DNA from 2 places in the Metabacillus sp. KJ11-3 genome. Region 2 is predicted to be linked to the other one. Evidence: riboswitches for the same ligand, from Rfam matches in the RefSeq annotation. Region 2 holds a riboswitch; the other holds the start of a gene.
The links. Region 2 has a riboswitch for cyclic di-GMP ahead of AC0L8O_RS05985 (anti-repressor SinI family protein). Riboswitches for the same ligand answer to the same signal wherever they lie in the genome.
Positions count from the first base shown of each region.

Region 1 (7,612 bases), 1.3 Mb from region 2:
TATTACCTGTATAACCGCCGTAGTTTGTATCCTCTACAAGTGGCAATTGCTGCCTTAGTGGAAGAGAGCCATTTTCCTTTTGTAAGGAAAGCACAGCATTCACTTCATTAAAGACAATGTCTTTTAACAGGGGATTTTTATAAAATATTGATTCAGGTTCCCAATATAAATTCGAAAACAATGTAGCTACCTGGATATTTTGGTTAGGGTTGATTTCAACAGAACCGACTTTTCCTTCATCAGAGATGCCATAAGGATATATACTGTATCCATTATTGCTCTGACGCGGTACTCTTGACATCCAAAGAGCTGCCTGTTTATCGATAAATTCGATGATCTCAGGAAGTTCTGTGTATTTATAGGCCTCATAAAGGCCGTTAAGATCCCGGGCAAACGGATCTCGGTACCACCAGCCGGTTTGTTGGTACTCTGGTGATTGAAGCTGTCCATTTTTAAGATAGTAGGTTTTCAGGAGAGAGATGTTGTCTTTCACCATTTCTTTATATTGTGAATCACCTGTTAGATGGTAGAGGAAACCTAAGTGCTTTGGGAGATATCCTGGATATTTGGTATCCGATTGTAATGTCCACGCATCCTTCATTACGATTTCCTTTTTACTGTCCTCACTTAATGCATTCCATTTTAGTTTTAGCTCTGCTAATCGAGGGAATGTATGTTCAGGGTTATTAGGATCTAATGTATTCGTTGCTTCATGATAGAGATAGCTTAGATAATATCTTTTACCTTCTAGAGTAGCGGGAATTTCTTCAGGTAGCTGTTGGTAGTTTCCGGATGATTTAATTTCCTTGCCCCGATTTACTAATCGATCGAGGGCAGCAAAATCACTTGTGAATGTTTTGGTTGTTGTTTGAATATCGGTTTCAATTGAAGAGAGCAATCTAAGCTGTGAAACTTCAAAAATTGTTCTTTCCTTAGCAACTTTAGCTGGTCTAATATAGGTATTATTTAGGTTGGTCCGATTTCGTGAACCCGATACTTGTCCGATTTTTTGTTCTGTTATTTTAATTTGTTTTGTAAAGTTATCATATAAAATGTTAAGTTGTTTCAAATTTGATGTTGAAATATTGTCATTATACTCAGCGATTCGTTCGGTAAGCAGTTTTCCCTGTACAAGGGCTTCGTTTTCTCTTAAATATTGGTTTACAGTCTTAGGTAAACCTTGATAACCACCGATATTTTTAATTTCCTCAGCACGTTTTATTAATCTACCTAACTTGGCCGTATCGTTTTCTGCTTTCTCTAATTGTTTTTGATTAATTGAACGTTCAATAGAGTGCAGAAGACGTACTTGAGATACCTCATAAATTGTTCTCTCTACAGCAATCTTTGCAGGACGAACATATTTATTATTCAAGTGAGTTCGATTAGAAGATCCGGATACTTGACCTATTTTCAACTCAGTTGCTTTCAACTGCGTGGTAAATTGATTATAAAGATTATTTAATTTATGAAGGTCTCCGCTAGTGATTACCTTATTGTAAGTTTGAAGCTCTTGATGTAACTTTTGTCCCTCCCGTTCGGCAGCAGAATACCCTCTTGGCATTTCAGCATTTGCTTTTTGAGTTAAAGAAATAATAATGATTAAAGCTGTTACAGTGATGAAATTTCTAAGCTGTTTCAACAAAGTACTTCCTTTCGTTCAGAGTATTATCACTATATCCTACCAATTGTTTTAGTAGAGATTCAACTTGTAGAAGATGGAATAGGATTGATGTCTGTCATTAACCGAAGAAAAAACTCTATAGAGAAAATACTCTACAGAGCTTTTTGTGGTTATTAACGATCAAATTGTACATCATCATTTACTTTAACAAAATATCCATTACCTACATCATATCGTCCATTGCTGTAGCCATAAACTCGAACAGGTTCTTTCGGATCAAAATATTTAAAGAATGAACCATCAGGCTTATAAACTTTCATATCATATCTTTTACTCCAGACATGACCCGTATAAAATAAATTTACTTTTGTTTTCTTCACATAGTAGCCTCCGCCAACATCGTAGCGGTCATTTAGGACTTTATAAATGCGAAGTCCTTCATTTTGTCTTAGCTTGCGGGACTTAGCTCCAGTCGGGCTGTATAAATATTGTTCTTTACTGCGAATTAATACTCGTCCGATGTGTTTATTTGGTGGCGGTGTGACAGTTAGTTGGTATTTACCTGTATTTTTAGTGTATGAACTAGCATTATACACTCTTAAATAATAAATGCCTGTTTCCAATTCAATCGAGTTTTTATACTTACCTGGAGTAATAGAGCTTCCATCAACATAGTTATCAAAAAGTGAAACATTATTATTATTTAGTAATTCAATATAAACTCTAGAATCGACATAGGTGGATAAATCAATTCCTACTTTACCAGGTACACTTACGTTAAGTTTATACACATCGACTTTATCATTCCATGTAAGAAAACCTGTTTTTGTTTTATTATATGCGATTGATTCAGCTTCGATAATTCCATTATTTGGTTCTGATTCGGTACTACCAGCTGAAGTGAAGCTTGTTTTAAATTTATAAGTTCCAGTATGACGAGTATATGAACTAGCATTGTATATCTTTACAAAATATGTGCCTTTATTCAGGTCTTCTGAATGGATAAATTTTGCTGGATTTATTGAGCTTCCATCCATGTAATAGTTAAATATTTCTTCATTATTGTTATCAATAAGTGAAATATATGCTCTAGTATCCACATAAGAAGACAGATCAAAGGTAACTTGACCAGAATTAGGGACAGTAATCTTGTAGAAATCAACTTTATTATTCCATGATAAGAATCCATTAATAGACTGGTTAAAAGCTAGGGTTTGTGCTTCGACTGTTCCGTTGTTTGGTTCAATCTCATTCATTCCTGCCGATTTAAAGCCTGTCTTGATTTTGTATGATCCTACGTGCTTTGTATATGAACTAGCATTATAGACTTCTACGTAGTATAAGCCAGGTTCTACATCTTCCCAATGGGAATACTTCCCAGGAGTAGAAGAGCTCCCGTCAATATAATGGTCAAATATTTCGTTGTTTTGTGAATCATATAATCTAATATATGCTCTTGAATCAACATAAGAAATCATGTCAAAAGAAATTCGCCCAGCTTCTTTGACATTCATTGTATACGTGTTTTTCTTGGTTTGTTCGGTTAACGTTCCGGTTGTTTCTACATTAAAAGGCAGATTAGCCTCTGCCGCTTCAGCTTGCATACCAAATTGTATAAAGCTAATAAAAAATAAAATAGATAGAAGTGCTAAACTTTTTAATAATTTGATTTTCAAAAATAAGTACCTCCTGTATTCTATGATGTAAAGAAAAAGTTAATCTTGTTAAGACCTTATCGATCCCCCTTTTATAGATAAAAAAACACTATGACAGAATTTAGCCATAGTGCATCCTTTCTATGGTAACCTGACGATCGTAGCAGATATTTCTACCTTAGACTCACGGCTTTGCGTCCCTAGTTTTCAATAGGTTTGCCTTTTGCATAGTATTTTGTTGGAAGTTGCATGAGACTATTATACTACTTTACTGGAAAAATAAAATAATATTTGGAAAATAATTTGAAAATGGATGAAAAATAGGTAAAAAGACTTTGTGTTTTGTTGTAAATACATATTACAAAGTGCTGGTTTTTTAGTAGAATGTATTAAGGAAGATTTTACTAAAATAAAAAACTAGGAGCATTATTGATGAAGAATAAGTTAATCAGTCTCGCTACATATCTTTCAATCTTGTTCATTGCACTTTGCTGTTTTACACCATCAAACGTATCGGCAGCAGCAACTTATCAACAAGTAGAGAAGCAAGTAAACGAGGCAGTAAAAGAAGCGGAAAGTCTTGAGCCGTATTACCTTATTAAGTCTTCAAAGGGTATTGGTGTTTCTTCAACATTCTCAAAGCAATATAATCAAACAAAAGCATCGATCGATAAGGCTCAACAATCGATTAACTCTTTGAGTGATTCAAGAAAAAGTAACTTACAAGAAAGACTTAATAAGGCAAAGGAATTACGTCTTCGTGCTGCGTATTTTATTGACAGCGCGAAACATGGTGCTATTCTCCGCCAGTATTTAACAGAGTTTGAGGCAGCAATTAAGAAAGGCAGCATTAGTCAGGTCGATAGCTTGTATGACAGGTATTCAACTAAGATCAGAAAAGTAGAAGAGACAATTGGTAAGGTTTATGGTCCTGCTACTCGCAGAGTATTATTGGATTACTACATAACTCCTTCCAAGATCGCAAAAGAACGTGTCATTTATGAGGTTTCACATTATCGATTACTAAATACAATTAATTCACAAATTCAAAAAAAACAGTTGACAGAAGCAAATACGAATTTTGGTGTTTTAAGCAGACTGAAAAAACGTGCCATTGAGATTAAACAAACTGGTGGTTATGCTAGTTTACCGAGTTCAATTAATCAAACGTTGGTTAAAATGGAAACAACCTACAAAAAAAATTATGATACAGCAAAAGGCTCGGGAGGCACTAGTACTTCTCCGATTCAAGCTGTTGTAACAGCCAGTTCTTTAAATGTTCGTTCAGAACCGACGGTGAATTCAGATATTGTAGGTAAACTGAATAATGGTGACGTTATAACGGTTTATGAAATTGTGGGAGATTGGGCAAAAACTAAGATCAATAATAAAGATTGTTATGTTCACAAAAATTATTTGATTCTAGGATCGACAGAACAAGGTGGTAGTTCTTTATTAGCAGGGAAAGTCATTGCAATTGACCCCGGTCACGGTGGTAAAGATTCAGGTGCGATAGGTTTTGGTCTGAAAGAAAAGGATATTGTACTTGATGTTGGATTAAAGGTTCAAACATTGCTTGAAGCCGAAGGTGCGAAGGTTATCATGACAAGAAATAATGATACATTTTTGGAACTGCAAGAACGAGCAACACTAGCAAATAATGCTAAGGCGGATATATTCATAAGCTTGCATGTTAATGCAGCAACTAGCGGATCAGCCAGTGGTACAGAAACGTATTGGAATGATAAGTACCAAAGTGCCAATAGTGAAAGGTTAGCTGAGAAAATCCAAAAGAGACTAATTGAAAAGCTTGGAACGAAAAACCGTGGAGTGAAAGATGCTGGATTCTACGTTATTAAATATACGACGATGCCGAGCGTACTAGCTGAGCTTGGTTTTATCTCGAATGAAGCTGAAGCGGCAAAGTTAAAGACAAGCCAATTCCGAGATAATGCAGCAGAAGCTATATTACTTGGAGTTTTGGATTATTATAAGTAGATAGATGGAGTGCATGTCACTAAAAGAGCCCAGCATAATAGCTGGGTTTTTTTAATGTTATAAAGCTTTTTCTAAAAGACGGAAGATAGAATAATTTAATTGTAATAGGTAATTTGGACTCATACCAAGTAGGTATTTAGTTTTATTGGTAATATTTTCTTTTTTGGAACAAATGATATGTTGAGATAATAAATTACCTATAAAAAAGTTCTTTAAATAGATATTTCCCAATGAATTAAGTATATTAAAATATTGATATAAAATTTTCATAAAAATTCCGAAGTTTACATTTTGTGTAATTTGTACTAGAATATTTTTGCTATTAAATAAATTGGAAGAGGTAGAGAATCTTGAAAAATAATAAGAAAAAGAAGCGTATAGTACAAACGACATCCTTAATGATGGCTGCTAGTGCCGTAGTTGCGGTAACACCTGCTCAGGCTGCTTCACAAGCAAATGTGGAGGAAGCAGTTAATAGTGCATTTAAATTAGCGAATTCTCTAAAATCTCTCTATGTTATATCTCAAGATAATGATTTTGCTTTGTCTAAAGAAAATATGACAAAATACAATCAAGCAAAAGAATCAATTCAAAAGGCCCAATCTATTCTTTCGTCATCTCAGGTATCTAATAAAAATAAGTTAGAAGCAAAGTTAAAGTCAGCTGAAGAAATTAGATTACGTGTTGCTAGAGTTATAGACTTAACAAAATTAAGAGGTAGTTTAGAAGAATTACAAGCAGAATTAAAGAAAGATATTGAAAAACAAATGATGAATGATGAGACTGTCAATAAATATAACAAGCTATCTGCTGAAATAAGAAAAACAGAGAGAGCTATTGGGAAAATGTATGGCAGTGATAACCGGAAAATTGCAAATGAGTTAGTTATAACGCCTGCAAAAATTGTAAGAGAAACCATTATATATGAGGTATCTCGTTATAACTTATTAAAAGAAATTGAAGTACTTGTAAGTAATGATAAATTTAGTGAAGTTGAAGAACAACTTGCTGTGTTAGAACGTCTGGAAAAAAGATCAGTAGATATAAAAGAAGCGGGAAATAAACTACACCCTGGTAAATACCCAAGTCTACCTCAAATTGAGTCCAGTTTAGTTCATTCTAAGGATGAAATTATAAAAAAAGTACCAGAAGAACCGCCAGTAAACCCTGATACAGGAAGTGAAACACCGACAACACCAGGCACTGGAGGTGACACAGAAACGCCTGCAAATCCAGGTACTGGTGGTGACACAGAAACACCTGCTACTCCAGGTACAGAGATTCCATCAACAATCACAGCCGAAGGTACATATGGACAAGAAACTGGAGATCCTCTTGTAGTTGAAGGAGATTTAGTTGTAAAAAGCCAAAACGTGACTCTAAAAAACATGATTATTAAAGGGAACTTGTTAATTGCTGAGGAAGTAGGGGAAGGAGACGTAACACTTCAAGGAGTTACTGTTGAAGGTACTACTACAGTTAAAGGTGGCGGAAGCAACAGTATCCATTTCACTGATTCAGTTTTAGCCACTGTAATTGTGAATAAAAATAATGGAGCAATCCGTATCGTTGCTAGTGGCTCGACACAAGTATATGAAGTTCAACTGGAATCATATGTGAAGATTGAAGAAGAAAACCTAGATAATAATGCAGATGGATTCACCAATATTACAGTTGGTGAAAGTGTTCAATCAGCTACAGAAGATTTAAGTGTAGAATTGATTGGCTCATTTGAAACGATTAATTCTAGAGCTATGAATGTTCGTATAAATTTAGATCAACAAACAGACATTCGCACATTAATTCTAAATGCTGCAGCTAGTGTGCTGGGGGCTGGAAGAATCGATACAGCTCGAATAAATGCTGATGGTTCTACTATTTCACAAAGACCGCAAAATCTAGTTTTAGATAATGGAACTTCTGTTCGAGTTGGAGAAGATGAGGTAACTGATAGCTACTCTGATATAGATTCTGTTTTGATGACTAATGTACATGCTGATCAATCAAGCATTAGTGTAGAATATGATGAGTATATAGCCGGACTATCTTTAGCTGATTTTGAAGTAACAGCTACATTAGATGGGCAGCCATATGAATTGCAAAATTTAGAGTATAATTCAAATAGAAATCGTTTTACATTTACTCCTGTTCCATTAACAGAAAACCTTGATAAGGAATTGGTTATTAAAGTTAAACCTTCAGAAAGTTCTACTAAGGTTACTGGACAAGAGATTAGCTCTACGGTTGAAATTGGCACTGGTTTTAGTGGGAGAATTACTGACATTGCGAATGTTGGTATTGAAGGAATGACGATTAAATTTAGAGAGGGCACAGG
Region 1 covers NZ_CM147865.1:5,000,912-5,008,523, forward strand. The annotation lists gene AC0L8O_RS24700 (hypothetical protein) at 1-1,642, opposite strand, end outside; gene AC0L8O_RS24705 (hypothetical protein) at 1,798-3,300, opposite strand; cyclic di-GMP riboswitch class I at 3,422-3,510, opposite strand; gene AC0L8O_RS24710 (N-acetylmuramoyl-L-alanine amidase) at 3,712-5,277, shown strand; gene AC0L8O_RS24715 (hypothetical protein) at 5,628-7,612, shown strand, end outside.
Region 1: linked by a shared signal. The riboswitch ahead of AC0L8O_RS24705 (hypothetical protein) and the one ahead of AC0L8O_RS05985 (anti-repressor SinI family protein) in region 2 are both predicted to bind cyclic di-GMP.

Region 2 (7,612 bases):
GCAGAGGAGTTAACATCAATGGTCTTAACTTCTATTAATAGAGAGGAGTATAGTTATGAAAGCTAAAGTTATCATAATGGAACAATACATTAATCAGGTACCTGGAAATATCGTTAGCGATATGGCGGGGGAGAAAGTGATGTTAAGTGTAGAGAAAGGAAAATACTTTAATTTGGGGGAAGTTGGTGGTGAGATTTGGGATCTAATAGAGGAGAAAATATCTGTGAATCAACTTGTGTCCGTATTAGTTGAACGATACGATGTAGAATTTGAAGAATGTAAAAGCCAGGTAATCTCTTTCCTAGAGGTTTTATTAGAAGAGGAACTCGTTCAAATCTCTTAGTCATTGGGAGATATTTATTTGGAAGGGGTATGAGATTGTGAGAAGAGTAGTGAGAATTATTGGATTGAGTAATAAAGAAAAGTTATTAATAATTGAAACGTTCTTTTACCTTGCTTGGGCTTTTCTCCTCAAAAAAAAGATTTCCATAAAATAGCCCCATCTTTAGGCAAAAGGATTTCTGAAACTTCACGTGAATTAGATGATAAAAATACTGAATTATTCATCCAAATCTCAAAATGCATATCAAGCGTTAGTAAACATACTCCTTGGGAGAGTAAATGCCTCGTTCAGGCTATAGCAGGTATGAAAATGCTTGAACGAAGAGGTATTGAAAGTACCTTGTATTTAGGAACTGCAAGAAACGATGAAGGTAAGATGATCGCTCATGCCTGGCTTCGTAGTGGAAGGGTTATTTTAACTGGTTCTGAAGGAATGGAAAAATTCACAATTGTTTATTCGTTTGCAAAGGTAATGAACAAAAACAAAATGTTGAGCAGATGATTTAGGTAAATAAAGTTGAAAATTATCTCTCAAACCTAGTTTATCTTCTCTAAACTTAGTACATAGTTAAGTTACTTTTTTTGGGAGAAAGAGTATAAGTTAGATGGAGGTGTATCTTAAGGAGGGTTTTTATGAGGGTCATTTTATATTTTGTAAAAGATATGCATTCAACCGCTGGAAGAAAGTTATATTTTAATTTTAATTCAAACATTGTCTTAAGCTTAACGGAAAGTATTGGAATATTTATGGTTATCCCACTAATTAGTTTAACTGGTCTTATTAGTACAAACCAAAATGATCCACCAATAATTGTTTGGGTAACAAATCAATTACAACAATTCCCTTTTCAACTTAGTTTATCTATAAGTTTAACTATATTTATTCTTTATATAACTTTACACAGTGTTTTTCAGAGGAAAACACTAATTAATATTACTAAAATCCAACAATCATATATAAGAAAACTTAGAGAGCAAGTTTATACACAACTTCTTGATTCAAATTGGGAGTTTTTCCTAAAAAAAAGAAGATCAGATATTATTAACCTTTTGACTTTAGAAACTACCCGAGTCTTAAGCGGTATAAATGTAATACAACAACTTCTGTCTACTTTGATTTTTTCTTTTATACAAATTATTATAGCGTTATGGCTTTCACCTTCATTAACCATTACTATATTGGGGTTTGGTGCAATACTTGCATTCTTTTCACGAGGTTTTGTCAAAAAGTCCAATAAAATTGGACAGGAAACGACCAAAATATCTGAAGAGTATTATGCTACGATCACAAATCATTTTAATGGGATTAAAGAGATTAAAAGTAATTCCTTAGAAAACACTCATAGTAAGTGGTTTCGAGATTTATGTTTGAGAATTGAAAAAATTGGTATTGAATATACTAGTTTAAATACTCTTACGCAGGTTATCTATAAAGTCGTCTCTGGGTGTTTAATTGCTATCTTTCTTTATTTCTCAATAGTGCTGTTTAAAGCAACTCCAACTGATTTTACGCTTATATTAATCATTTTTTCAAGGTTATGGCCTAAAATCTCTAGTATACAATCAAGTCTCCAGAGCATTAGTACATTGTTGCCGTCATTTAGGTTATTGTATGACTGGTTAAATGACTCTAAGAGTTCGCAGGAAATTAAAACAGTACATAATGAAAGTATAAATCCCAAAGTAATAAATGCTGGTATCGAGTGTCAACATGTAACTTTTCGTTATCAACATGAATCTTTAGGATATACCCTAGATAATATAACAATGGAAATTCCTGCTAACCGTATGACAGCAATTGTCGGTCATTCGGGCTCAGGAAAGAGTACTTTAATAGATTTGATTATGGGACTTATTAAACCCGAAAAAGGTGAGGTCTTGGTTGATGGGTTACCACTTACAAAAAATAACTTACTAACATTTAGAAAATCTATTGGATATGTTCCACAAGATCCTTATCTTTTTAATGGAAGCATTAGAGACAATTTACTTATAGTCAAAGAGAATGCAAGTGAAGATGAATTATGGGGAGCACTAGAATTTGCAGCAGTAGATTTTGTGAAAAAGTTACCAAACGGACTTGATACCTTGATTGGAGACAGAGGGATAAGGCTTTCTGGTGGAGAACGTCAAAGAATTGTATTAGCACGTGCGATATTACGTCAACCATCTGTTCTAATTTTAGATGAAGCGACAAGCGCTTTGGATACCGAAAATGAAGCGAAAGTTCAAGAAGCAATTGAACGCCTAAAAGGAAAAATGACAATTATTGTTATTGCACATCGATTATCAACGATTCGTAATGCTGACCAAGTAATAGTGTTGGAGGAAGGTAGAATTCTTCAAAAAGGTGATTTTCATGAACTTGCAAAGGATAAGGAAAATGTTTTTGGAAAGTTGTTAGGAAAACAACTAGAAGTAATCGGATAGATTCACAAGATCTTAATAAACTCTAAAATCATGAATTATAATATTAAAATAGTTTTTTAGGACTAATTATTATTCAATTGAAAGGGCTAAATCCAGGGTAATGAGTAAGATAATACGAAAGGTGGTTTTACAAATGATTGGAGCTGCAAAGCATGTAGTAAAAGAATATAAGTCATCTAAGAATCCAATTATAAAGTTTTGTATAACAACCCTGTCTTTTGGTTGGAATGCAGCCAAAAACATAAAAAGATTTTTTGGCGATACCGAATTTCGTTCCATTCTTCTATTGCAGGTATTAGATTCTAAAAATGTGCATCAAACAACACCTCTAACGTGTATGGATCGATATCCTAAAATTTTTTCAGCATGTAGAGACTATTTTGGCAACCAAAAAGACTTAAAGATACTTTCTTTTGGATGCTCAACCGGTGAAGAAGTTTTAACTCTACGTAGTTATTTTCCAAATGCTCACATTGTAGGAGCAGATATTAACAAGCGTAGTATTGCAATATGTAGAAAGCTTCCAGTAGATGATAAGATTACGTTTGTACATTCCAGTTATAGTGAAATTCAAAAACATGGACCATTTGATGCTGTTTTTTGTATGGCAGTTTTGCAGAGAAAGCCACATTACATTGCAGCAAAAGGCATCAGTTCTATTAAAAAGATTTATCCATTTGAAAAGTTTGAAAAGCAGGTTATTGAACTAAATGGGTTAATAAAAGAAAAAGGATTATTGACAGTGCATTACACTCAATATTCTTTTAGGGATACATCGGTAGCATTTAAGTATAATGGATTGGGTAATTATACCCAGGGTGATTATGTATCACCAGTTTTTGATAAAAATAGTCAATTAGTAAAAAATCCATTACCACAAAATAGTATTTTTATTAGAACACAGAAATAGCTGTTTTTTAGTATATTAGTAAATATTTCGGTGCACTATTCCTCCCTAAAGTTTATATGAACGCAGTGAATTGTTTCCTCAGAAAGATCTATGGCAATATAAAATTACGAATAAATATATGAGTGCTGGTTTAGGAAGTAGTCATGCAATTATATTTTTTGCCTTTCAATTTTTGAACACCGAGATAATCGTTTTAAATTAGAAAAGGGAATAGACTTTTTGAGTAATAGAGAGAAGAAGATAATATGTAATGTTCTTTATATAAAGACAAAGGAGATAACTTTGTGATAAGAATTTGCTATTATTTATCAGGGCTTAATTTTGTAGACGGTATTCTCACGTACATCGGTCTCAAACTAAATCTTATTGAGGAAGCCAATGTATTAATGAGAATAATTTATGAAGCAGAACCAGTTTTTTTATAATAATTAAAACTTTTTTATCAATTCTGCTTGTTACACTTTGCTACTATCAAAAAATCCCTGATAATGTTGGAATAAAAACAATCTCATTTATAGGAGCTTCTATTTATACTTTTTTGATGTTCTTACATGCTTATTGGATAATTACTTCGTTTAATAACATTATCTAAGAAGAGTGTATGTAGAGTGGCTTTTAAAATCAATTGTTCGTTATAACGAATATATATTCGAATTAGATAGGAGAGTTACCAATGTACAAAAAACTTTGTAATCGCTGTTATCATTTCTCTTATAGCAGTTGCCGAGTTGGGGATTGGTTATGTCCAACATGTAGTCACGACTTAACCAATATGAAAGCAATTGTTGCTAGTAATGGAAATAAAATATCCCAATTCAATAACTATCAAAAGCTAAACGATTCCATATTAAGCCCCAAATCAACGATCTCTTACAAAGTTTAAAGATAATTTGAAAATGGATAACAGGAAATTATTATTCGCGCCATTTGATCTCTTAGAAATCCACTGTAACTATGTTATATTTCCGCGAAATAAAGATGATAGGATAAACTGTGAAATTATACACAAAACAAAAAGCACAACCAGCAGCCATCAAAGCTGCCGATCATGCTTTATTTATCATTTTCATTCTGTAATCTCCACTTATTAAATTCCAAAAACTCTTTAAACTGTTCCTTTGATACACCTGATTTCATTGCATCCTGTACCAGTTTTGTCCATTCTAAATCGAGCTCTTCTGGATCGGTTGCGTTTTGTTCATTTAGAAGAGTGTTTACTGATACACCAAGAACAGATGAGACCTTTTCTAAAAATTGCACAGAAGGATTTGACTGGAGATTTCGCTCAATCGAACTTAGGTAGGATTTTGCGACTCCTGCTCGTTCTGCTAGTTCAGACAGTGATAGATTTTTTTGTGTGCGATATTTTTTTATTCTCGGACCAATCACGTCAAGTCACCTTCCTTAATGAAGCCATTATAACATATAAAGAAGGGTTTGTTTTATATGCAGAACACAAAAACAAAAAAATTTACAATCACTTAATACTATTATGATGATTTTAAAACGGCATTTGACTTTTTGGATAAGAACTCTTTTATCTCCTCTACACTGATTCCTAGTTCAAGTGCTTCTAGTATGAGCTCAACCCATTCTTGATCTAGCTGCCCATCGTGTGTGATTCCTTCAATTATTCTCATTATTCTTTTCCTCCTAAAATACTAATCTGTATTTCAGGCAGCCCAGCCGTCTTAGTTGTCAACCTGAAGACCCGTGACTTTGCGTCCCTACTTTTCAATAGGTTTGCCTTTGTACTGATTAAGTTGGCATCAATTGTTAATAGTATATTTCTAAGGTCCTTCATTTATGTATAACTATTTAACTATTGACAATGTCTATTATAAAAAAGAACTGTTATCATTGTCTGCAGAACTTTGTCGACGAAATAAATTTTTTTCATTTATCTGTAATTTTTACAATGAATTTACAAATGTAAGAGTGAAGGATAGTTTTTATAGGTTTTTCCTAGGTGGGATTTACAAAAAATTAATAAAGTTAAGAAATGATAAAAATTAATTTTGTCGAACGAAAATTCTTTTTTCATCATTTGGGTTTCTCCTAAGTAACTTGTATCATTACTTAGGAGTTTAAAATTCCTCCGGGAGTCAAATAAAAGATGCCGCCATTTTGAATGGAAATATGAATTTGTGGTTCATACAATTCTTGTAATGCTTGTTTTTCAACTTCGTAGCATTCGGGTTTTTCTTCAAGATCTTCGTAAAAATGATTTAATAGTTCTAAATCTTTGTTCCATCTTTCCCGTGCTTTGTCTGCCCAGGTATGATCATGATTGTGAATATCTTGTAAAATGAATTGTTCAATCCGTTTTAACCCGCTTTGCGGCTTTATGAGTGGTGTCATGGTAAAGCAAAGGTCTGGAATTTTTGGTGTTAAGTCCAAATTTTCTAGTTTTTCTTGGAAGTTTTCGACTAGCACTCCACTTACTAAGTGTAACCCGATGGAATAGAGTTGATCTTTCTTCATATCACATTGATAGGAAACCATAATATTGACTCCGATCCAGGGGTGGAGGGGAACATTTCCTCCATGTGGTTTGACGTACTCAAAAAGTCTGATATAGCTTCCTAACTCTTTTGTTGATTGAAAAATTTGGTGAAGGCGAGGGGCTCCAAAATGCATAACCTCACCTTTCAGGTCTTTTGGTGCACGATTCTGGTCTGTGATGAGCGTAAGCTTCATTGGGTTTGGGACCCCGTTTGTTTTTTCAAGGTAATGCCAGTAAAAAGGTCTGTTCATTAACAGCTTATCCATTTCAATTGTAAGTTGTACGGTTATATATCCTTCTTTGTTTTCAAGAACTTCACAGGAGTTGGATGTGAAAAAACTTTCTAAAAAGTGATGAATTTGCTCTTGCTGCATACTTTAGCCGCCTTTCTACTTATCTCCGCTTGCTGCTTTACGTTGTTCTTGTGAAGCTTGTGCATAATCAAGAATAGATGTTAAATTCTCCATTTTAATTTTCATTTCTCTGTCATTTTTTGAATGATACATAATGTCTTGTATATGTTCTTCAAAGTTTTTTATTTCTAATCGAGTGAGAATTTCATCAAGGTCACCAATGACTTTTTCAAATAAATGTATTTTGTCATATAAAAGAGTTAATATATGTTCTTCAACCGTGTTTTTGGTTGCCATATTGTATATGTTAACGTCTTGTTCTTGTCCTAAACGGTGAATACGGCCAATTCGTTGTTCTAATCGCATTGGGTTCCATGGTAAATCATAATTGATAATATTATGACAAAATTGAAGGTTGATTCCTTCACCACCGGCTTCTGTTGCAATTAGTACCTGAACACGATTTTTAAAGAGTTCCTTCATCCAATCTTTTTTTCCTCTTTTAAAGCCGCCACGAAAAGGAACAGACGTAATGCCGTGCTGCTGAAGAAACCACTGTAAATAAAATTGTGTTGCACGATATTCGGTGAAAATAATGACTTTATCATCCAGTTGCTTAATCAACTCTACTACCTTTAATGCTTTCGAGTTTTGAGTAACACCGTCAATGGCCATCATAATATCTTTGATCACTTCATTAGCGAGGGCTGGTTCCTCTTCATCGGGCCGATCAAGCATTTTTTTTAACGTCATATAGACAGCTTCGCGGCTACTGCAAGGCTTCCCGCTGTAGGGTCATGATAGAGAAGGTATTTGCAGCATATTGTGAAGATGACTTTAGAGCAGTGATTGTGTCATATAGATGTTGTTCCGTTTCAGAAAATTCAATCGGTACTGTTTCAACATTACGCTTTGGCCAATCAATACCTGTGTCACCGCGTCGATTTCGGATCATAACCTTATTAATGAGCTCACGTAATTGCTCATGGTCTTCGATTGAACGCTCCTTCGCAGAAAAAACATCTGAAAAATAGGCTTCGTTCCCTAGATGACCCGGCTTTAATAAAGATA
Region 2 covers NZ_CM147865.1:1,151,551-1,159,162, forward strand. The annotation lists gene AC0L8O_RS05945 (aldolase) at 1-66, shown strand, start outside; gene AC0L8O_RS05950 (lasso peptide biosynthesis PqqD family chaperone) at 56-343, shown strand; partial or broken gene AC0L8O_RS05955 (lasso peptide biosynthesis B2 protein) at 378-844, shown strand; gene AC0L8O_RS05960 (ABC transporter ATP-binding protein) at 976-2,772, shown strand; gene AC0L8O_RS05965 (class I SAM-dependent methyltransferase) at 2,906-3,682, shown strand; gene AC0L8O_RS05970 (DUF5658 family protein) at 3,967-4,107, shown strand; gene AC0L8O_RS05975 (hypothetical protein) at 4,356-4,565, shown strand; gene AC0L8O_RS05980 (helix-turn-helix domain-containing protein) at 4,736-5,071, opposite strand; gene AC0L8O_RS05985 (anti-repressor SinI family protein) at 5,173-5,322, opposite strand; cyclic di-GMP riboswitch class I at 5,356-5,440, opposite strand; gene AC0L8O_RS05990 (YqhG family protein) at 5,762-6,562, opposite strand; partial or broken gene AC0L8O_RS05995 (DEAD/DEAH box helicase) at 6,578-7,612, opposite strand, start outside.